4 regions of the Streptomyces sp. NPDC126510 genome follow, and region 2 is predicted to be linked to each of the others. Evidence: riboswitches for the same ligand, from Rfam matches in the RefSeq annotation. Region 2 holds a riboswitch; each other region holds the start of a gene.
The links. Region 2 has a riboswitch for cobalamin ahead of ABTX60_RS20070 (ribonucleoside-diphosphate reductase subunit alpha). Riboswitches for the same ligand answer to the same signal wherever they lie in the genome.
Positions count from the first base shown of each region.

Region 1 (5,225 bases), on a different contig from region 2:
GCCCAGGTAGAGCGGCACCCTGGAGGCCAGGTCACCGAGCCCGGCCTGCTCCGCCCCGGTCGGCACGCGCCGCCCGGTGCCGATCAGCAGTGCGTCCACATCGGTGAAGGAGTCCGGGAACGGGCTCCCCGCGATCCGCTCCAGCATCTCCCGGGACCGGACGAGCCCCTCCGCGGGCGGCGGCTGCGCGCCCGGCAGGTGGGCGATCAGGTCGAGGTGGTGCAGCGTCCACTCCAGGACATAGGTGGAGAGGAAGTCGCCCACGGTGAGGATCTCGTCACGGGTGCCGACCCGGCCGGCCGGGTCGGCGAGCAGGGCCGCACGCCCGGCGGCGGAGCCCACGTCGTCCAGGTGGAACTTCAGCAGACCCGGATCCTCGTACGCGGCGGCCAGCCGGACGGTCAGCGCGTCGAGCGGGTCGTCACCGGTCGGCGGGGTGCCGGAGACGTCCCAGTACGTCAGCGCGTCACGGGTCGGTTCCCGGTCGGAGGGGGTGGCCAGGGTGATCAGGACGTCCTGGGCGTCCACGATCAGGTGGCACACCAGGTCCCGCACCAGCCAGCCCGTGCAGCCGGAGGGCCGCCCGAAGTCCTCGTCGGAGAGGTCGGCCACCGCCGCGCGCAATGCCGTCCAGGTGCGGGAGAAGAGATCCACCTCGGCAACGTAGTGCCGCGCGGCGGCACCGGACAAGCGCGTTTCGGCCGGCGCCGCGCCACGGCGGGAGGCCTGCCCGCGCCGGGACGGGCCGTGCTCACCGCCGCGGGACTCTCACCCGCCCGACGCCCCCAACCACCCTCCCGCGAGCACGGCGAGCTCGTCCGGTGTACGCGGACCCCGCTCCGTTTCGGTCAACAGCCCCTGGGACCGCAGAAGTTCCGTCACCGCGGCGCCCCACGGCAGACGCAGCCCCGCCTCCCGCAGGAGATCCGTGCGGGCCAGTGCCGTGGCCGCGGGCCCGGTGCGGACACCGGACGGCGTGAGGAGCGCCGCGTCGTCGGCCCAGCGCAGGGCGAGATCGACGTCGTGGGTGGCCATCACGACCGTGGTGCCGGCGGCACGGAGCCCGTCGAGGGTGGTGAGGAGCCGCTCCTGGCCGTCGGGGTCGAGTCCGGCCGTGGGCTCGTCCAGGACGAGGACGCGCGGTCGCATGGCGACCGCACCCGCGATGGCCGTGCGTTTGCGCTGTCCGTAGGACAGCAGATGGGTCGGCCGGTCGGCCAGGGCCGCGATGTCCAGCGCGGCGAGCGCCTCCGCCACCCGCGCCCGTACCTGCGTGTCGTCCAGGCCGAGGTTCAGCGGCCCGAACGAGACGTCCTGCTCGACGGACGCGGCGAACAGCTGGTCGTCGGGGTCCTGCACCACCAGCTGCACGGTCGTCCGCAGCCGGGTCAGCCCCCTGCGGTCGTACGCCACGGGCTGACCCTCGACCGTCAGCCGCCCCTCGTGCGGCTTCAGCCCGCCGCTGAGCAGTCGCATCAGCGTGGTCTTGCCGCTGCCGTTGCGGCCGAGCAGCGCCAGCGCGCGGCCCTCGCGGATCTCGAAGTCGAGGCCGCTGAGCACGGTCGGGCCGTCCTCGTAGGCGAAGGACGCGCCCCGCAGGGCGACGAGGGCGGGCTCGCTCATGTCAGCGGCCTTTCCAGTACGAGGGTGAGGACGGCCAGCGCGACGAGCAGCGCGCAACTGGCCGCCGTGAAGCGGACGGAGACCCGGGCCTCGGGCACCAGGACCCGCAGGGTGCCGTCGTAGCCGCGTCCGGCGAGCCCGGCCTGGAGCCGGCCGGCCCGGTCGAAGGCCCGGACGAACGCGGTGGCGCCGAGCCCGGCCAGGGAACGCCACTGAGCGCCCCGGCCGGTGTGCCCGAGCCGGGCCGCCTGGGCCTCCCTGATGCGCCGCATCGAGTCCAGCAGCAGGAAGCTCATCCGGTACGTCACGAGCGCGACGTCGACGACCGCCGCGGGAATCCCGGCCCGGACCAGTCGGGGCAGCAGGTCGGACATGGGCGTGGTGAAGGCGAACAGCAGCACGCCCAGGGAGGCCGCCGAGGTCCGCAGCAGCAACTCCCCGGCCCGCACCGGCCCGTCGTCGGCGAGGGAGGCGAACCCGCCTGGCCCGCCCACCTGGACGAGCAGCGTCAGCGCGCCGGTCACACAGAAGCCCAGCGGCACCCGGTAGGCCCGCCACAACCGCCGTCCGGGCACACCGGCCGGCCCCAGCAGCACCGCCAGTGCCGTCAGGAGGACCAGGGCGGCGCCCGGCCAGGGCGGCAGGGAGATCGCGAGCACGGTGAGACCGAGCCCGAGCACGGCCTTGTCCACGGGATGGCGGCGGCGCCAGCGACTGCTGTGCGCCGCCGCGTCGATCGGCAGCACCCGGGCTCAGTCCCGTTCCGCGGTGGACTTCCCGGCGGCGCCGGGAAGCGCGCTGTCGGCCTCCCGCTCCAGCGCCCGCTGCTCGCCCTGCCTGCGGCCCCGGCGCAGGCCGAAGTAGTAGGCGAGGACACCGGCGCCGAGGGCCGCCTGGAGGGAGAACAGGGCCGACTCGATCTCGCCGGACGGTGGCTCGTACAGCGGTGAGAACCACGGCTCGTAGTCCGGCTTGAGTTCGGTGATCGCCGTCTCGGCCTGGCCGTCGGAGCCCGTGAACGGCTCCTTCTTGTGGTCGCCGAGGCCGAGGGCCAAGGGCAGCACCGCGAGCGCCACCACGACGAACAGCAGCACCAGGTTGATCTTCGTGTTCCTGCTCATCGGGCCACCGCCTCCGTCTCGGTCCTGGTCTGCCTCTCGGCGAGGAGCACGCCCAGCCGGGTCAGTTCGCCCTTGCTGGACTGCACCAGCAGGCGCATCACGAGCACGGTCAGCAGGCCCTCGCTCACCGCGAGCGGGATCTGCGTGACGGCGAAGATGGCACCGAACTTGCCGAGCGCGCCCAGGAATCCGCTGCCCGGGTCGGGAAACGCGAGGGCCAGCTGCACGCTGGTGACGCAGTACGTGGACAGGTCGGCGACGAACGCGCCGGAGAACACCGCCACCATCAGCGGCGCGTTGGCGCGCCGCAGCAGCTTGTAGACGGCGTATCCGGCCCAGGGGCCGGCGATCGCCATGGAGAAGACGTTGGCGCCGAGCGTGGTCAGGCCGCCGTGTGCGAGCAGCAGCGCCTGGAAGAGCAGGGTGATGGTGCCCAGCACCGCCATGATGGGCGGCCGGAACAGGATGGCTCCCAGGCCCGTGCCGGTGGGGTGCGAGCAACTGCCGGTCACGGACGGCAGTTTCAGGGCGGACAGGACGAACGTGAAGGCGCCGGAGGCACCGAGGAGCAGTGTGCTCTCGGGGTGCTCGCGCACTTCACGGGTGAGCGACCGGACCCCGTGGACGACGAACGGCGCCGACGCGACGCCCCAGGCGACCGCGTGCGCCGGAGGAAGGAAACCCTCGGCTATGTGCATGGCTCAGCAGACCCTCTCCAGCACCTCGTGGATGGTTGACGCGCCTTGGCCGGTCTCCTGGCTGACGGGTACCACCGCCCGGACTCCGCCTTCCCGGGTCGCAAGGACCCAGTGGCTGCCCGTGAGGGCCGGAGCCGGACTTCCCGATTCACAGTGGCGAGGGCCGCACCGGCATCACACCGGATTTCCCGTTCACCAAGGCCTGGTGACAATAAGGCCGGGATAAGGGCGATGACAAGCCACCCAAGGGGCGCGCGAGGGGGCGCCCGTTCGCATACCGGCGCATCCCCGGCTGGTCCAAGCGATCCGCGCACGTGCCGCCGCGCGACGTCCGGGCCGTGTCAGTCGTCGTCCCCGCCGTCGTCGCTCTCCCCGTCGTCCCCGGCCTGGCCCGGCTTCTCCGGCTCCGGCTGCTGCGGGCCGCCGTCGACCGCTTCCTCCGTCGGAGTGGCGGCACCCGGCGCGGAGGCGGACGGCGTCGGGGAAGGGGGCGGCGTTGACGGAGTGACATCGGCCACGGTGCCGGTGGCGGGCGTGTCGGCGGCACCCGGTCCGGCCGCCGGGTCGGCCTGCGGATCGGAGGAATCGGGCGTGGCGGATTCGGTGGACGGCGTGGCGGCGGGGCTGCTCGCGCTCGGGGACGCGTCGGGTTCCGTGCCCTCCGCGGTCGTGTCGGGCGAGAACCAGCGCATGCCGATGAGCATCGCGGCGACGAAGAGGGCCGCGGCGGCGGCCGTCGCGGCCAGCTTCGACCGGTTGCCATGACCGCCGCGCGAGCGGCCCGAACGCCCCGCCTGGGCCGCCCGGGCGGCGGTGCGGTGGCCCGTGGTGGCGGGCAGCGCGTAGGTGGTCGGGCTGCCGGTCTCGGCGGTCGCGTACGGTCCCGGCCCGGCGGGCATCGCGCGGGACGCGGTGTTCGGCCGCGGCGGCGGCGAGACCTCCGGCAGCGGCTCGGGCAGGCCCCGCCAGGCGCCCTGGGCGAACCACTCGGCGGCCTGCTGCGCGGTGGGACGGTCCTCGGGCTGTTTGGCGAGCAGACCGAGGAGATAGCTCTCGAACGCCGGCGGAAGATTGGCGACACCGAGCTCGCGCGGCGGCACCGGAGCCGAGTCGAGGTGCTGGTGGAGCAGGGCGACCGCGGTGTCGGCCTCGAACGGCGGGCGCCCGCTGAGGAGCTGGTAGAGCACGCAGCCCAGGGAGTACATGTCGGAGGCGGGCCCCGCGGGCTTGCCCAGGGCCCGCTCGGGCGCGAGGTAGAGGCCGGTGCCGATGATCTGGCCGGTGGCGGTGAGCGCCGCGCCGGGGTCGTCGAGGAACCGCGCGATGCCGAAGTCCCCGATCTTGAGCGTGCCGCCCGCGTCCAGCAGCAGGTTGGCCGGTTTGACGTCCCGGTGCACGATGCCCTGCGCGTGCGCGGCGGCGAGCCCCGCGGACGCCTGCGCGGCGAGCAGGGCCACCCGCTCGGCGGGCAGCGCGCCGGAGCCGGTCAGCACCCCGGCGAGACTGTCGCCCTCGACCAGTTCCATCACCAGATACAGCCGGTTGTCGAACTCACCGAAGTCCAGCACACCGACCACGTTGGGGTGGTTGAGCCGTCCGGCGGTCTGAGCCTCCAGACGGAACCGGGAGGCCGCCGTGGCGTCGGTGTCCTGGGGCAGCAGCAGCTTGAGGGCCACTGCTCTGGCGAGCGTCTCGTCGTACGCACGCCAGACCTCTCCCATTCCACCGCGCCCGATCTCCACATCCAGCCGGTAGCGGCCCGCTAGCAGCACTCGTCCTCGTC
Region 1 covers NZ_JBEORR010000014.1:92,285-97,509, reverse strand. The annotation lists gene ABTX60_RS21420 (maleylpyruvate isomerase N-terminal domain-containing protein) at 1-654, opposite strand, end outside; gene ABTX60_RS21415 (energy-coupling factor ABC transporter ATP-binding protein) at 769-1,623, opposite strand; gene cbiQ (cobalt ECF transporter T component CbiQ) at 1,620-2,369, opposite strand; gene ABTX60_RS21405 (energy-coupling factor ABC transporter substrate-binding protein) at 2,376-2,744, opposite strand; gene ABTX60_RS21400 (energy-coupling factor ABC transporter permease) at 2,741-3,442, opposite strand; cobalamin riboswitch at 3,473-3,657, opposite strand; gene ABTX60_RS21395 (serine/threonine-protein kinase) at 3,784-5,225, opposite strand, start outside.
Region 1: another riboswitch for cobalamin. It lies ahead of ABTX60_RS21400 (energy-coupling factor ABC transporter permease); the one in region 2 lies ahead of ABTX60_RS20070 (ribonucleoside-diphosphate reductase subunit alpha).

Region 2 (5,225 bases):
ACCGCCGACGACCGCCTGGCCGGGCTGCTCGACATCACGCCCGGCGGACGCGTGCTGCGCATCGAGCGGCTGCGCATGGCCAACGGCGAGCCGATGGCCATCGAGACCACCCACCTGAGCGCGAAGCGCTTCCCGGCACTGCGGCGCTCACTGGTGAAGTACACGTCCCTCTACACGGCGCTGGCCGAGGTCTACGACGTCCGGCTCGCCGAGGCCGAGGAGACCATCGAGACGTCGCTGGCGACCCCGCGCGAGGCCGGTCTGCTGGGCACCGACGTCGGGCTGCCGATGCTGATGCTCTCCCGGCACTCGCTGGACCGGGACGGCCGGCCGGTGGAGTGGGTGCGGTCGGTCTACCGGGGGGACCGGTACAAGTTCGTGGCCCGACTCAAGCGGCCTGCCGAGTAACCGCACCGCAGGGCTTCCCTCGCTGCTGACGCCTGGTTTCGGTTGGGTACCGCATTGCGGACGAGGGGTTCCGTTCCCGCCTCACCCTGACCTAGATTGCCTGCGCCACAGGTGATCACCAAGGGGACGGAGCCGCCTGATGTCGCAAGCCCCGGAAGCCAGCAGAGGGCCGGTGGTGACGCCTGTGCGCGTCGTCATCGCCGTCTGCCTCATAGCGCCCTTCGTGGCCATGCTGTGGGTCGGCTCGTACGCCAAGACCGACCCGGCCTTCATCGGGATCCCGTTCTTCTACTGGTACCAGGTGGCCTGGGTACTGATCTCCACCGCTCTGACGATGATCGCCTACAAGCTGTGGCAGCGTGACCAGCGCGCCCGCTCGGCCGCGAAGGGCGGTGCGTCGCAGTGAAGGACGGTGTGAACGGCGTCGCGCTCGGCGTCTTCATCTTCTTCTTCCTGGCCGTGACGGTCATGGGCTTCCTGGCCGCGCGCTGGCGCAAGGCCGAGAACGAGCACAGCCTTGACGAATGGGGCCTGGGCGGCCGCTCGTTCGGCACCTGGATCACCTGGTTCCTGCTCGGCGGCGACCTGTACACGGCGTACACCTTCGTCGCCGTGCCGGCGGCGATCTACGCGGCGGGCGCGGCAGGCTTCTTCGCGGTGCCGTACACGATCCTGGTGTACCCGCTGATCTTCACCTTCCTGCCCCGCCTGTGGTCGGTCTCCCACAAGCACGGCTACGTCACGACGTCCGACTTCGTGCGCGGCCGCTTCGGCTCGAAGGGCCTGTCGCTGGCGGTGGCCGTGACCGGCATCCTGGCGACGATGCCGTACATCGCGCTCCAATTGGTCGGCATCCAGGCCGTGCTGGACGTGATGGGCGTCGGTGGCGGTGAGAACACCAACTGGTTCGTCAAGGACCTGCCGCTGCTGATCGCGTTCGGCGTGCTCGCGGCGTACACGTACTCCTCGGGTCTGCGGGCCCCCGCGCTCATCGCGTTCGTGAAGGACACGCTGATCTACATCGTCATCGCGGTGGCGATCATCTACATCCCGATCAAGCTGGGCGGCTTCGACGAGATCTTCGCCAAGGCCGGCGAGGCGTACAGCCAGACCAACCCGGCGACGGGCGCGCCGCGCGGTGCGCTGACACCGGCCGAGCCGGGCCAGTGGACGTACGCCACGCTGGCGCTGGGCTCCGCCCTCGCGCTCTTCATGTACCCGCACTCCATCACGGCGACGCTGTCCTCGAAGAGCCGTGAGGTGATCCGCCGCAACACCACGATCCTGCCGCTGTACTCGCTGATGCTGGGTCTGCTGGCGCTGCTCGGTTTCATGGCGATCGCGGCCGGCATCAAGGTGCAGAACGGGCAGCTGGCGATCCCGCAGCTGTTCGAGACGATGTTCCCGGACTGGTTCGCGGGCGTGGCGTTCGCGGCGATCGGCATCGGCGCGCTGGTGCCGGCGGCGATCATGTCCATCGCGGCCGCGAACCTCTTCACGCGCAACATCTACAAGGACTTCATCAAGCCGGACGCCACTCCGGCGCAGGAGACCAAGGTCTCCAAGCTGGTCTCCCTGCTGGTGAAGGTCGGCGCGCTGGCCTTCGTCCTCACCATGGACAAGACGGTCGCCATCAACTTCCAGCTGCTGGGCGGCATCTGGATCCTGCAGACCTTCCCGGCCCTGGTCGGCGGCCTGTTCACCCGCTGGTTCCACCGCTGGGCCCTGCTGGCGGGCTGGGCGGTCGGCATGGTCTACGGCACGGTCGCGGCCTACGGCGTGGCCTCCCCGACGCAGAAGCACTTCGGCGGCTCCGCGAAGGAGATCCCGGGCATCGGGGAGATCGGCTACATCGGCCTCACGGCGTTCGTCCTGAACGTGGTGGTGACGGTGGTCCTGACCTTCGTCCTGAGGGCCCTGAAGGCCCCCGACGGCGTCGACGAGACCAAGCCGGAGGACTACACGGCGGACGCGGGCGACCCCGGCGTCCAGGTGGAGCTCCCGCCTGCGACAGCAGGTACCTCGCACTAAGGGCCTTCAGGGGCGCGGGACCGTATCAGTCTGCGGCTCCGCCGCGTGGGCGCGAGCAACCACACACAACCGGCAGCGGGCCGCCGAGGGGCAAGCACCCTCGGCGGCCCGCTGTCGTGCACACTCACGCCATGGACCTCCTGATCCGCCCCGTGGAACCCACCGAATACGACGAACTCGGCGCCATCACCGTCCAGGCCTACCTCCAGGACAACCTCCTCGACTTCGGTGACAGCGACCCGTACCAGCACGTGCTGCGGGACGTCGCCGGAAGGGCGACCTCCGCGGAGGTCCTGGCCGCACTCAGGGACGGCCGCGTGCTCGGCGGCGTCACCTTCGTCCCGTCCGGCGGCCCCATGGCCGACATAGCCGGCCCGGGAGAGGCCGAGATCCGCATGCTCGCCGTCTCCCACGCGGCGCGCGGCCGGGGTGTCGGCGAGGCCCTCGTCCGCTCCTGTCTCGACCGGGCGCGGGCCACCCCGGGCTGCCGGAGCGTCGTGCTGTCGACCCAGCGCACCATGCACGCGGCCCACCGCATCTACGAGCGGCTGGGCTTCACCCGCACACCGGAGCGTGACTGGAACCCGGTGCCGGAGCTGACAGAGATCACTCTCCTCACCTATCAGTTGACGCTCTGAAACCACCGCGACACAACATCTGGGGGTGCCGCCCGAACCCGGCACAAGATGTATGCTCATGCTCGCTGTCGCCGCAGGGGAATCCGGTGCGAATCCGGAACTGTCCCGCAACGGTGTACTTGTACATGTCTGTTCCCGGAACCGCTCTGTTTCCGGAACCGGCCCGCACAGGAGTCAGTCCGAGGACCTGCCGACAGCGCGCCCGGCCACCCGGCCGGTGCGCCCAGACGTCCGGGCCTCGTGGAATGGGCCGGTGGACGCGACGCCGCGTGCGCTCGTGTGCTGCCCCCTGCCCTCGACGAGGCCCCCGTGCCGAGCGAGGGAGAGCCCCACGTGACCATCGCGCCAGCCGAACCGGTCTCAGCCGCCGAAGAAGAGCACGACGCCCCCGGTGCCGCGCTGCTGCGGACCCTGACCGAGCTGACCGCCGACCTCCCCGACGCCGATCCCGGCAGGGTCGCAGCCGCCGCGTTGCGGGGCCGGTCCGCGCGGGCGGACGAGCGGGAGTTGCGGGAGCTGGCGACGGAGGCCGCGGCCGGTCTGATCTCCGAGGACCCCGCCTACTCCCGGCTGGCCGCCCGGCTGCTGACGATCGGCATCCGCGAAGAGGCCGCCTCGCAGGGCGTCACGTCCTTCACCGAGTCCGTCGCGGTCGGCCACCGCGAGGGCCTCATCGCCGACCGGACCGCCGAATTCGTGCGCGTGCACGCCACCCGCCTCGACGCGCTGATCGACCGGGCGGCCGACGACCGCTTCGGATACTTCGGCCTGCGCACGCTGCACAGCCGCTACCTGCTGCGCCACCCGCACACCCGCAAGGTCGTCGAGACTCCCCAGCACTTCATGCTGCGGGTGGCGAGCGGCCTCGCCGAGGACGACACCACGCGCGCACTGGACGAGGTCGCGGCGCTCTACGGGCTCATGAGCCGCCTCGACTACCTCCCCTCCTCCCCCACGCTGTTCAACTCCGGCACCCGGCACCCCCAGATGTCGTCCTGCTACCTCCTCGACTCCCCCAAGGACGAGCTGGACTCCATCTACGACCGGTACCACCAGGTGGCCCGGCTGTCGAAGCACGCCGGCGGCATCGGACTCGCGTACTCCCGCATTCGCGCCCGCGGTTCGCTGATCCGCGGCACCAACGGCCACTCCAACGGCATCGTCCCGTTCCTGAAGACCCTGGACGCCTCGGTCGCCGCCGTGAACCAGGGCGGCCGCCGCAAGGGCGCGGCAGCGGTCTACCTGGAGACCTGGCACTCCGACATCGAGGAGTTCCTGGAGCTGCGCGACAACACCGGCGAGGACGCCCGCCGTACGCACAACCTGAACCTCGCGCACTGGGTGCCGGACGAATTCATGCGGCGCGTGAACGCAGACGCCGGCTGGTCGCTGTTCTCCCCCTCGGACGTGCCCGAGCTGGTCGACCTGTGGGGCGAGGAGTTCGACACCGCGTACCGGGCGGCCGAGGCGAAGGGCCTGGCGAAGAAGACCCTGCCCGCGCGCGAGCTGTACGGCCGCATGATGCGCACCCTGGCGCAGACCGGCAACGGCTGGATGACATTCAAGGACGCCGCCAACCGCACCGCCAACCAGACGGCCGAGCCGGGCCACGTCGTGCACTCCTCCAACCTGTGCACGGAGATCCTGGAGGTCACCAGCGACGGGGAGACGGCGGTCTGCAACCTCGGCTCGGTCACCCTCGGCGCGTTCGTGACCGGCGGGGACATCGACTGGGAGCGGCTGGACGAGACCGTCCGCACGGCCGTCACGTTCCTCGACCGGGTCGTGGACATCAACTTCTACCCGACCGAGCAGGCGGGCCGCTCCAACGCCCGCTGGCGCCCGGTCGGCCTCGGCGCGATGGGCCTGCAGGACGTCTTCTTCCAGCTGCGCCTGCCCTTCGACTCGCCCGAGGCCAAGGCCCTGTCCACCCGCATCGCCGAGCGCATCATGCTCGCCGCGTACGAGGCCTCCGCCGACCTCGCCGAGCGGAGCGGCCCGTTGCCGGCCTGGGAGAAGACCCGCACCGCCCGGGGCGTGCTGCACCCCGACCACTACGCCACCGAGCCGGCCTGGCCGGAGCGCTGGGCGGCCCTGCGCGAGCGCGTGGCGTCGACCGGTCTGCGCAACTCGCTGCTGCTGGCCATC
Region 2 covers NZ_JBEORR010000013.1:67,169-72,393, reverse strand. The annotation lists gene ABTX60_RS20090 (GntR family transcriptional regulator) at 1-408, shown strand, start outside; gene ABTX60_RS20085 (DUF3311 domain-containing protein) at 548-814, shown strand; gene mctP (monocarboxylate uptake permease MctP) at 811-2,439, shown strand; gene ABTX60_RS20075 (GNAT family N-acetyltransferase) at 2,571-3,077, shown strand; cobalamin riboswitch at 3,130-3,286, shown strand; gene ABTX60_RS20070 (ribonucleoside-diphosphate reductase subunit alpha) at 3,411-5,225, shown strand, end outside.

Region 3 (5,225 bases), on a different contig from region 2:
TCGCCGCGAGGTTGAGGTCGTGCAGGGCGACGACGGTGGTGACGGGCAGGGCGGTGACCAGGGCGAGCAGGTCGAGCTGGTGGTGGATGTCGAGGTGGTTGGTGGGCTCGTCGAGAAGGAGCTCGCGGGGTTCCTGGGCGAGCGCGCGGGCGATCTGCACCCGTTGGCGTTCGCCGCCCGAGAGGGTGTGCCACAGCCGTCCGGCCCGGTCGGCTAGACCCGTGCACTCCAGAGCGGCTCGCACCGCCCGCTCGTCCTCGGCCGAGGAGGGCGTCCAGGCGCGGCGGTGCGGGACGCGGCCGAGCCGCACGACGTCCATGACCGTCAGCTCGACCTGGGTGTCCGACTGTTGCTCGACGACCGCGAGGCGGCGAGCGACCGTGCGGCGGGGCAGGTCGGCCAGGGGCGTGCCGTCGAGGGTGACGACTCCGCAGGACGGCGACAGCAGCCCGGCCAGCAGCCTCAGCAGCGTGGACTTGCCGGAGCCGTTGGGGCCGAGGACACCGACCGTGGAGCCGGTCTCCGGCGCGAGGGCGACGCCGTCCAGGATGAGACGCCCGTCGGCACGGCGGCTGACCCGGTCGGCCCGCAGCCCCGCGCCCGTCGGCGCCCCCGCGCCGCTCACCGCACCCTCCGGGTCCGGTACAGCACCGCCACGAACGCCGGCACCCCGATCAGCGACGTCACGACACCCACCGGAACCTCCTGCGGATCGAGGACGGTACGGGCCAGGGTGTCCACCCACACCAGGAACACCGCTCCCGCGAGGGCGGTGACCGGTAGCAGTCGTGCGTGCCCGGGGCCGGTCAGGGCCCGGGCGGCGTGCGGCAGGACCAGTCCGACGAAGCCGATCGCCCCGGCCGAGCTGACCAGGGCCGCCGTGAGCAGGGCCGTGACGCACAGCAGGACCAGGCGGGTGCGGGCGACGGACACTCCGAGCGCGGCGGCGGCGTCCTGCCCGAAAGCGAAGGCGTCGAGGGTTCGGGCGTACGACAGACACACCACCAGCGCCACCGCCAGCGCGGCCAGACACAGCCACACGTCGGTCCAGCCGGAACCGCCGAGCGAGCCGAGGAGCCAGAACAGCACGCCGCGGGTCGTCTCGGCGTCGGCGGAGGTCATCACGATGAAGGAGGTGAGCGCCGAGAAGAGCTGCATGGCGGCGACGCCCGCGAGGACGACCCGGTCGGTGGTGCCGCCGAGGGTGTGGCTGAGCAGGAGCACCAGCGCGAACGACAGCAGGGCGCCGAGGAACGCGCCCGCCGACACCGGGAGGGCGCCGCCGCCCACGCCCAGCACGACGACGAGGACCGCGCCGGTGGAGGCGCCCGAGGACACCCCGAGCACGAACGGGTCGGCGAGCGGGTTGCGCAGCAGGGACTGCATCACCGCCCCGCACACGGCCAGTCCGGCCCCGCACACGGCGGCGAGCAGGGTGCGCGGCAGTCGCAGCTGCCAGACGATCCCGTCGCGGATCGGCGTCAGCCCGGAGCTGCCGAGCCCGAGATGGGCCGCCACGACGGACCACACGTCGGCGACGCCGAGGTCGGCGGGACCGATGGTGATGGCGACGGCGAGGGAGGTCATGAGCGCGACGGCCCCGGCCAGGCCCAGCGCGAGCCCGGCCCGGCGCCCGGGCCCGGCGGCCACCGGCCCCTGCTCCCGGGCGGTCACTTCGCCAGCCCGAACCGGCGCAGCCCGGCGGCCACCTGTTCCACGCCCTCGACGGTGCGGATCGTCGGGTTCATGGCCTGCCCGCTGAGCAGCACGTACCGCTTGTGCCGAACGGCGTCCATGGTCCTGGTGACCGGGTTGGACTCCAGGAAGGCGATCTTCTTCGCGGCCGACTCGGCGGTCTGGGACTCGCGGGTCAGGTCGCCGATGACGAGGACGTCGGGGTCGCGGTCGGCGACCGTCTCCCAGTTGACCTGGGGCCACTCCTCGTGCGTGTCGTCGAGGACGTTCTTCGCTCCGAGGGCCCGGGTGATGATGCCGGGTGCTCCGCAACAGCCCGCCATGTAGGGCGATTCGGAGTTCGCGAACCAGTACAGGAGAGTGACGTCGGAGGCGTCGATGCCCTTCGTGGCCTTCCTCATGCGCTGCTGAAGGGAGGCCACGAGCGCGTCGCCGCGTTTCTTCACGCCGAACACGGTCGCGAGGTCGTGGACTTCGCCGTAGACGGTGTCGATGTCCAGGGGCTTGTCGCGTGCGCCGTCGCCGCCGCCCGAGTTGTCCTTGCCGGCGCAGTCGGAGGGGGAGACGTAGGTGGGGACGCCGAGCTTCTCGAACTGCTCGCGGGTGGCGACGCCGCCTTTGCCGAGGGTGGAGACGAAGGAGGCGGCGACGAAGTCGGGCTCGGTGTCCAGGACGCGTTCGAAGGACGGGTTGTCGTCGGCGATGCGCGGCACCCTCGCGTTGGCCTTCTCCAGTCCCTTCATCACGGGGTCGGTCCAGGTGGCCGTGCCGGCGAGGCGGTCGGCGAGCCCGAGGGAGAGCAGAATCTCGGTGGTGCCCTGGTTGAGGGACACGGCGTGTCTCGGCGGGGCGGGAATGCGGACCTCGTGTCCGCAGTCGGTGAGCGTGACGGCGGCGTTCGCGTCGGTGGACGCGCTCCCGCCACAGCCGGTCAGCAGCAGGGAGCCGGTGGTGAGCAGGACGGCGGCACGGGAGGGTCGGGCGAGGGGCACGGGAACCAGTCCTCAGTCGTCGAGGGCCCGATCGCGGAGCCCGGTCGTACGGTGCTCCCCCGCCGCGCGCGGCCGCGGGGGCCGCCAGCAGGTCTTCGGACTCGGGTTCACCCGGGTCGGAGCGCCTTCCCGGACGTCCGCGGAGGAGTCCAGTGGCCGAGGCCCCGCCCGTCCCCCTCACCGCTGCGCGTCAGTTCCGGATTCGCACCGGATTCCCTGACCCACGTACATGGGTTCGACTGGCCTCGGCAAGCTATCACGGGGGCCGTCCGGGGAATCACCGCGCACCCGGAGCCGTTGAACGGGTTGAACGGAGAGCAGCTCGTTCACGACTTCGGAGGAGGCCGCCGGTGTACGGCGACGAGGCAACGGTCCGCAGGATCCTCACCGGGCTAGGCGACACCTGGGCCGTGGTCGGCCTGTCGTCGAACCGGCAGCGCGCCGCGTACGGCGTCGCCGCCGTGCTCCAGCGTTTCGGCAAGCGCGTTGTGCCGGTGCACCCCAAAGCGGAGACGGTGCACGGGGAGAAGGGGTACGCGAGCCTGGCGGACATCCCCTTCGACGTGGACGTGGTGGACGTGTTCGTGAACAGCGACCTCGCCGGTGCCGTCGCGGACGAGGCGGTCGCCAAGGGCGCGAAGGGCATCTGGTTCCAGCTCGGCGTGATCGACGAGGCGGCGTACGACCGGACCCGTTCGGCGGGCCTGGAGATGGTGATGGACCGCTGCCCGGCCATCGAGATCCCACGGCTGCCTCATCACCGCGTACAGGAATCCTGAAGCGTTCTCCAGGAAATACCCGCAGTCGGTCAAGGTTTCCCGCGCCCGGTCAAGCGTGCACAACTCCTCTTCTGCCTCCGGGCAGTCCATTCCTAATCTGAGGCCTCTTGCTCACTGAACTCTCCGAGTTCATTTATGAGAGGCCCCTGAATTCATGGAAAGAGACGGCCTGCGCCGGGATGTCGGGCTGATCGGGCTCATGTGGGCCTCGGTCGGCTCCATCATCGGCTCGGGCTGGTTGTACGGCGCCGAGAAGGCCGTCGTGGCGGCCGGCCCCGCGGCGATCCTGTCCTGGCTCATCGGTGCGGTGGCGATCGTGCTGCTGGCACTGGTGCACGCGGAACTCGGCGGCATGTTCCCGGTCGCCGGCGGCACCGCCCGTTATCCGCACTACGCGTTCGGCGGACTGGCCGGCATGTCCTTCGGCTGGTTCTCCTGGCTCCAGGCCGCGACGGTGGCACCGATCGAGGTCGAGGCCATGATCGGCTACGCCGGGCACTGGCACTGGGCGCAGGGCTTCCAGCACCCGAAGGACGGGACCCTGACGACGAGCGGCTTCGTCGTCGCGGTCGTCCTGATGGCCGTGTTCGTCGTCGTCAACTTCCTCGGAGTGCGGATCCTGGCGCACACCAACAGCGCCGCCACCTGGTGGAAGGTGGCCGTGCCGCTGGCCGCGATCTTCATCATCGCGGCGGGCAACTTCCACCCGGGCAACTTCACCGAGCACGGTTTCGCGCCGTTCGGCGCCCACGGTGTGCTGAGCGCCGTCAGTTCCAGCGGCATCATCTTCGCCCTGCTGGGCTTCGAGCAGGCGATCCAGCTGGCGGGCGAGAGCCGGGACCCGCAACGGGACCTGCCGCGCGCGACGATCGGTTCGGTCGCCATCGGGGCGGCCATCTACGTCCTGCTGCAGATCGTCTTCATCGCCGCCCTGCCGCTGGGCTCCTTCGCGCACGGCTGGACCAAGCTCGACTACCCGGGCATCAGCGGCCCGTGGGCGGGGCTCGCGACCCTGCTGGGCCTCGGCTGGCTGAGCGTGGTGCTGTACCTGGACGCGGTGGTCTCCCCGGGCGGCACCGGACTGATCTACACGACGGCCACGTCCCGGGTCTCCTACGGACTGGCCCGCAACGGCTACGCGCCGAAGCTCTTCGTCCGCACCGACGCGCGCGGCGTGCCGTGGTTCGGGCTGATCGTGTCCTTCGTGACGGGCGTGGTCTGCTTCCTGCCGTTCCCGAGCTGGCAGCAGCTGGTCAGCTTCATCACCTCGGCGAGCGTGCTGATGTACGCGGGCGCCCCGCTGGCCTACGGCGTGTTCGCGGACCGGCTGCCGCACCGGGAACGCCCCTACCGCCTGCCCGGCGGGAAGGTCCTCTCACCGCTGTCGTTCGTGGTGGCCAACCTCATCATCTACTGGTCCACCTGGGACACCCTGTGGCGGCTCGGCGTGGCCATCGTCCTCGGCTACGTCCTGCTCGGCGGCTACGCCTGGTACGCCACCAGCAAGGGCCTGCCCGACGCTCCCCGGCTCGACTGGAAGGCCGCCCAGTGGCTGCCCGTCTACCTGCTGGGCATGGGCGTCATCTCCTGGCAGGGCGGATTCGGCGGCCAGGGGCACCTCGGACTGTGGTGGGACATCCTGGTCGTCGCGGTGTTCTCGCTGGCGATCTACTACTGGGCCCGGGCCTCGGCCTCCCTGTCCGGAGAGATCGAGCTGAGCATCGAGGAGGTGGCCGTCACGGAGGTGCCGGTCCACTGA
Region 3 covers NZ_JBEORR010000026.1:45,529-50,753, forward strand. The annotation lists gene ABTX60_RS31025 (ABC transporter ATP-binding protein) at 1-625, opposite strand, end outside; gene ABTX60_RS31030 (FecCD family ABC transporter permease) at 622-1,587, opposite strand; gene ABTX60_RS31035 (ABC transporter substrate-binding protein) at 1,671-2,687, opposite strand; cobalamin riboswitch at 2,771-2,931, opposite strand; gene ABTX60_RS31040 (CoA-binding protein) at 3,038-3,466, shown strand; gene ABTX60_RS31045 (APC family permease) at 3,621-5,225, shown strand.
Region 3: another riboswitch for cobalamin. It lies ahead of ABTX60_RS31035 (ABC transporter substrate-binding protein); the one in region 2 lies ahead of ABTX60_RS20070 (ribonucleoside-diphosphate reductase subunit alpha).

Region 4 (5,225 bases), on a different contig from region 2:
CCGCACGGCACGAGACCCGCCCGGGCCGGCTCGGCCCCGAGCGCGGGCTGACCACCTGCGAGGGCCTGCTGGACCAGTACGGCTACGAGCCGGTGCGGGAAACCCCGACACGGATCCGGCTGCGCAACTGCCCCTTCCATCCGCTGGCCGCCAGGGCGCCGGATCTGGTGTGCGGCATGAACCAGGCGTTCCTCAGCGGCTACCTCGAGGGGCTCGAGGTCAACGGGGTCGGCGCGGTGCCGGCGCCGGAACCCGGGGAGTGCTGCGTCCGGCTCGGTTCCGAGGACAGCGAGTCGGCCGAGGAGACACCCCCGGGCCCTTGAGGGTCGTCGGAGTCGCACACCGCTGCTCGTCGCTCGTTCGGCGGGCACGGTGAGCGAGCCGCCAGAGGGTCTCCTGCGGTTGCCGCGGGCCATGCGCCGGGTTACCACGTGATTACCAGGCGTCACACGCGACCGCAGCGAACCCAGGGAGAAATCACATGGCAGTGGAGATCAAGCCTCTGGTGAAACCCTCCAGGCTCAGACGTCGCGCCGGCTTGGCGGGCGAGTGCCTGGCGGAGTTCCTCGGGACGTTCGTCCTCATCTCCTTCGGGTGCGGCGTGGTGGCGATGACGGTGGCGGCCCTGCCCGGCTCGGGCCGTACCGAGGGGCCCACCATCTTCTTCCTCGGCGCCGGGGACTGGCTCCTGATCACCTGGGGCTGGTGCATGGCCGTGATCCTCGGCATCTATGTGGCCGGCGGCGTCAGCGGAGCGCACATCAACCCGGCGGTCACCCTGGCCTTCGCCGTCCGCCGTAAGTTCCCCTGGGTCAAGGTCCTGCCCTACTGGGTGTCCCAGGTGGCCGGCGCCCTGGCGGGGGCGGCCCTGGTCTACGCCGTGTACCACGACGCCATCAACGCGTTCGACGCCGCCTTCAAGGGGCCGAAGACCGACGGAAAGACCCTCGCCTCTTTCTCGATCTTCGCGACGTTCCCGGCGCCGTACTTCAACGGAGGCATCTGGGGTCCGCTGATCGACCAGATCGTCGGCACCGCCTTCCTGGTCATGCTGGTCGTGGCGATCATCGACCTGCGCAACACCGCCGTGAAGGCGAATCTCGGCCCGCTGGTGATCGGCTTCGTCGTGGCGGCCATCGGCATGTCCTTCGGGGCGAACGCCGGATACGCCATCAACCCGGCCCGCGACTTCGGCCCGCGCCTGTTCACCTGGATGGCGGGATGGGACGGATTGGCCTTCCCCGGCAGTCTGGCCGGGGCGTTCAGCGACTACTGGTGGATCCCGATCGTCGGACCGCTCGTCGGCGGTGTGATCGGCGTCCTGGTGTACGACCTCTTCATCGGCGACGTACTGCACGCCCGCGCGCAACAGGGCGAGGCACCGGAGCCCGGTCGGACGCGCCCCACCACCTCCGACGACGAGTGAGCGCGCATCGGCCGCGGCCGGGACCGCGGCCGATGCTAAATTCATCCGGGCGTCCGCCCGTGAGAGGTGCGGATCGCCCGCCGTACAGGTGAATCGGCCCAGGGCAGGCCCGAATCGGATGGTGGCACGATCCATGACTGACCCGGAGGAGCTCTCCGCGGCCGACACCCCTCTTCCGCGGATCCTCGGCAATACCGGGTCGCTCGCCGCGGCCGAACCGGAGGCGACCGGCGCTCTGTGGCGGCTGGCCGAACCCGGCCGGCAGCTGGACGCCAACCTCGTCCGCGTCCCGCCCGAGGGGTCCATCGACGCCCACGCCGAACCCGACCTCGACGTCCTGCTGCTCGTCGTCTCGGGGGACGGCACGCTCGGCTCCGCGGCCGGGCCGCACCCGGTGGAGCCCGGCAGCCTGGTCTGGCTGCCGCACGGCAGCGTGCGCAGCGTGACCGCGGGCGCGGACGGCCTGTCGTACGTGACGGTCCACCGCCGCCGCCCGGGCATGCAGATCCAGGGCCGGCCGCGGACGTGACCTCGGTGCCGGGCAGGGGGGGGCACGGACGGATGACCAGCCGAGTCGTCCTCGTCTCTCCCGCGATGAACCGCTCGCTGCGGCAGGCCCGTTTCGACGACGGGGGCGCGCTCGACGAGGGCGGGCGGGAGCGGGCCTCGGCGGCGGCCGGGTCGCTGCCCCGGGCCGCCCGGGTGGTCGTCTCCCCCAGTGCGCGCTGCCGGCAGACCGCCGGGGCGCTCGGTCTGGACGGGGTCGAGGAGGCCGGGCTCACGGGGCTGAATGTGGGGCGGTGGCGCGGCCGGACCCTCGACGAGGTGGCCGTCGCCGAACCGGAGGCGGTGGGGCGGTGGCTGACCGATCCCTCCAGCGCACCCCACGGCGGGGAATCGGTACGGGACGCATGTGCGCGGGTCGCCCACTGGCTGGACGGCCTCCGCGAGACGGACGGGCGCACGCTCGCCGTGGTCGAGCCGGACGTCGTACGGGCGGCCGTGGTTCACGCCCTGGGCCTGCCGACGGCGGGATTTCGGCGGCTGGACGTGCCGCCGCTGACTGCGACGGAACTCAGCGGGCGGGCCGGGCGCTGGAACCTGCGGCTCGGGCGCCCGCTGGACGTGCCGGAAGCCGGCGCGGAGCACTGAGTCGCGCCGGCTCTCCGGGAACGCTGCTTCAGGCAGGCCGTCGGGGTGCGGCGACCGGCCGGGCCGGGGCTGTGGACGTCGCGGGCCCGGGGGTCGGCAACCGCTCGGCCAACTCGCCGAAGAGCAGCCCGAATCCGGACCAGAGGGTGGTCTGGACGGCCAGCGCGCAGAGGCGGAACCGCCACAGCACGGTGGCTGGGAAGCCGGCGGGAACCTCGTCGACGGCGGGCAGGAACGCGTACGCGAGCCCGATCGCGAGAACGAACGCGGCCACCGCGGCGACCGTCGCCCACCAGGTGCCCAGGCCCCGCGCGAGGCGCTTGCCGAGGAGGGTGGCGGCGATCGCCAGCAGGACGCCGAGCAGCATCATCAGGAAGTACAGGGTGGTCCGACGGCCGATCGTGTCGGGGTCGCCGACGGCCGGCGGGTTGGCCGGATACTTCAGGAACGGTACGACGTAGACGGCGAGCAGAGCGCCACCGGACAGCAGCAGCGCGGTGGCCCGGGGACTGAAGCGGCCCACCCGGCCGAGCGCGAAACAGTAGGCCAGAGCCGCGATACCGCCGAAGGCGACCCCGTAGAGGAGGACGCCGGTGGCCAGGCCGGCGGTGGACTGCAGGCCGCGGGAGACGAGTTCGGCCTCGTGCCCGTGAGCGGGGGCATGGGCCTCTTCGAAGCCGATCGCCCGGTCGACGAGCGGTTCACCGAGGAAGTAGGCGACGGCCAGGGCGAATACGCCGGCGGCGAGACCGGCGAGCATGCCGCGCACGAGCAGGTTTCTCACCAGGGTGGAGTTCATGAGGGATGCGGCTCCGCGGCGTCAGTGGCAGGGGAAGCCGAGCAGGTGGCGTGCGTCGTGCACCCACTCGTGGACGTCCTCGCCGGAGACGACGGAGGTGGCGCCCTGCTCGGCGCCGACGAAGTAGAGCAGGACCAGCATCAGGACGCCGAAGAAGACCGCCCAGGGGACGATCGCGCCGATCGGCAGCTTGGCGGGGAGGGCGGGAGTGGTGTCGGTCGGCTGGGCGACATGCTGCGCCATGGCGGGTCCTCCTCGGGGAGCTCGCGTCCCCTGTCGGTGGTGCACGGGACGACGGCTACGGGTCTGACTCGCCCCGTCCCGTTTCGGGGAGGGAGCACACAGTGGCGCGACCGTGCCGGATTCCCACCGGCTTCCGTCCTGCCGTCGTCGATTCGCACCGACCGTACCGCTCGGCCGGTACATGACCAATGCCCAGGCGTGAAGCCGAGGTCGGCTCTCACCGAACGCTTACCTGCGACCGAACACAAGTATCGACGGTGACATGACGGCGCCCTACGGCCCGGCCGGCAGGACACGAACTTCCGCGTGGGCTGCTGAGCGGACCTTCGACGCCTACGACATGTCCGGGCCGCGCAGGAGGAGTTGGGTCACGGCCAGGCCCGCGACGATGACAGCCGCCCGGAACGGCCACCGGCTGCGGTCGTCGACGGGCAGGGTCGTGCCCGCGACCGACACGACGACGGCCGCCCCCGCCAGAACCCAGCCCGGGCGCCCCACGCCTCCGGGCGGGCCGGTGACGAGCACGCAGACGGCGGCGAGCATCAGGGACGGCGCCAGCCATCGGCAGGCTCCGCGGCCCAGCCTCTGCGGGAGGCCGCGCACCCCGGTCGCGAGATCGTCCCGGATGTCCGGAAGCACGTTGACCAGGTGCGCCCCCACCCCCAGCAGGGCCCCGGCCGCCATCGCCCACCAGGCGGGCCAGGACGGCGAGGGCAGGCCGAGGGTGACGAACGCCGGCAGCAGACCGAAGGCGACGGCGTAGGGCAGCGGGGAGAGCGGCGTGCGTTTGAACAGCAGGTTGTAGCTCCAGGCGGTGGCGACCGCGGCGAAGTGCGCCACTCCTGCGAGAGCGCCGCTCAGCAGGGACAGCGGCACGCACAGGCCCAGGGCCGTCCCGGCTGCGACGGCCGCGGCCCGGAGCGGCAGTTCGCCGGTGGCCACCGGCTTGTCGCTGCGCCCGCAGAACGCGTCGCGCCGGGCGTCGGCCGCGTCGTTGCACCAGCCCACCGAGAGCTGGCCCACCAGCACGGCTGCCGCCACCTCGGCCGCACCCGCCGCGCCCCGGCCGGCCGCGACGGCCAGCACGGTCGCGAACGCTGTCACGGCGAGCGCCGGTTCCAGGTGGCAGGAACGCAACAGCGCCGGAACGCGGCGTGTCGCTCGGGAGAGGACCGGTGACGGGTGTAGAGACACACAGGCAAGATAAATGGGCAAAGAGGGCGAGAGAGGCACTGTCGATATGCGTGTCCCTGTGACGGCCGAAGACCTCCCCGCCTCACCGGGCACGGTGCGCGGGAAGGCCCGGCTCCCTGCGGGGACCACGATCACGGCGGTCCACACGGCGCTGCCCGCGCACCGCTACGCCCAGGACGACCTCACCGAACCGATCGGCGATCTGTGCCTGGCGCCGGGAGCCGACCGCGCCCTGCTGCGCCGCCTGCACGCGTCCGCCGGGGTCCGCGCCCGGCACCTCGCGCTGCCGATCGCCCGGTACGCCGCCCTGCGCGACTTCGGGCAGGCCAACGACGCCTGGATGGCGGCGGGTCTGGAGCTGGGCGAAGAGGCCATCGCCGGCGCGCTGAAGGAAGCGGGACTCGAACCGGC
Region 4 covers NZ_JBEORR010000010.1:217,142-222,366, forward strand. The annotation lists gene ABTX60_RS16705 (helix-turn-helix transcriptional regulator) at 1-323, shown strand, start outside; gene ABTX60_RS16710 (MIP/aquaporin family protein) at 482-1,426, shown strand; gene ABTX60_RS16715 (cupin domain-containing protein) at 1,560-1,955, shown strand; gene ABTX60_RS16720 (histidine phosphatase family protein) at 1,988-2,578, shown strand; gene ABTX60_RS16725 (CbtA family protein) at 2,607-3,377, opposite strand; gene ABTX60_RS16730 (CbtB domain-containing protein) at 3,399-3,620, opposite strand; cobalamin riboswitch at 3,657-3,807, opposite strand; gene ABTX60_RS16735 (UbiA family prenyltransferase) at 3,954-4,724, opposite strand; gene ABTX60_RS16740 (type III polyketide synthase) at 4,861-5,225, shown strand, end outside.
Region 4: another riboswitch for cobalamin. It lies ahead of ABTX60_RS16730 (CbtB domain-containing protein); the one in region 2 lies ahead of ABTX60_RS20070 (ribonucleoside-diphosphate reductase subunit alpha).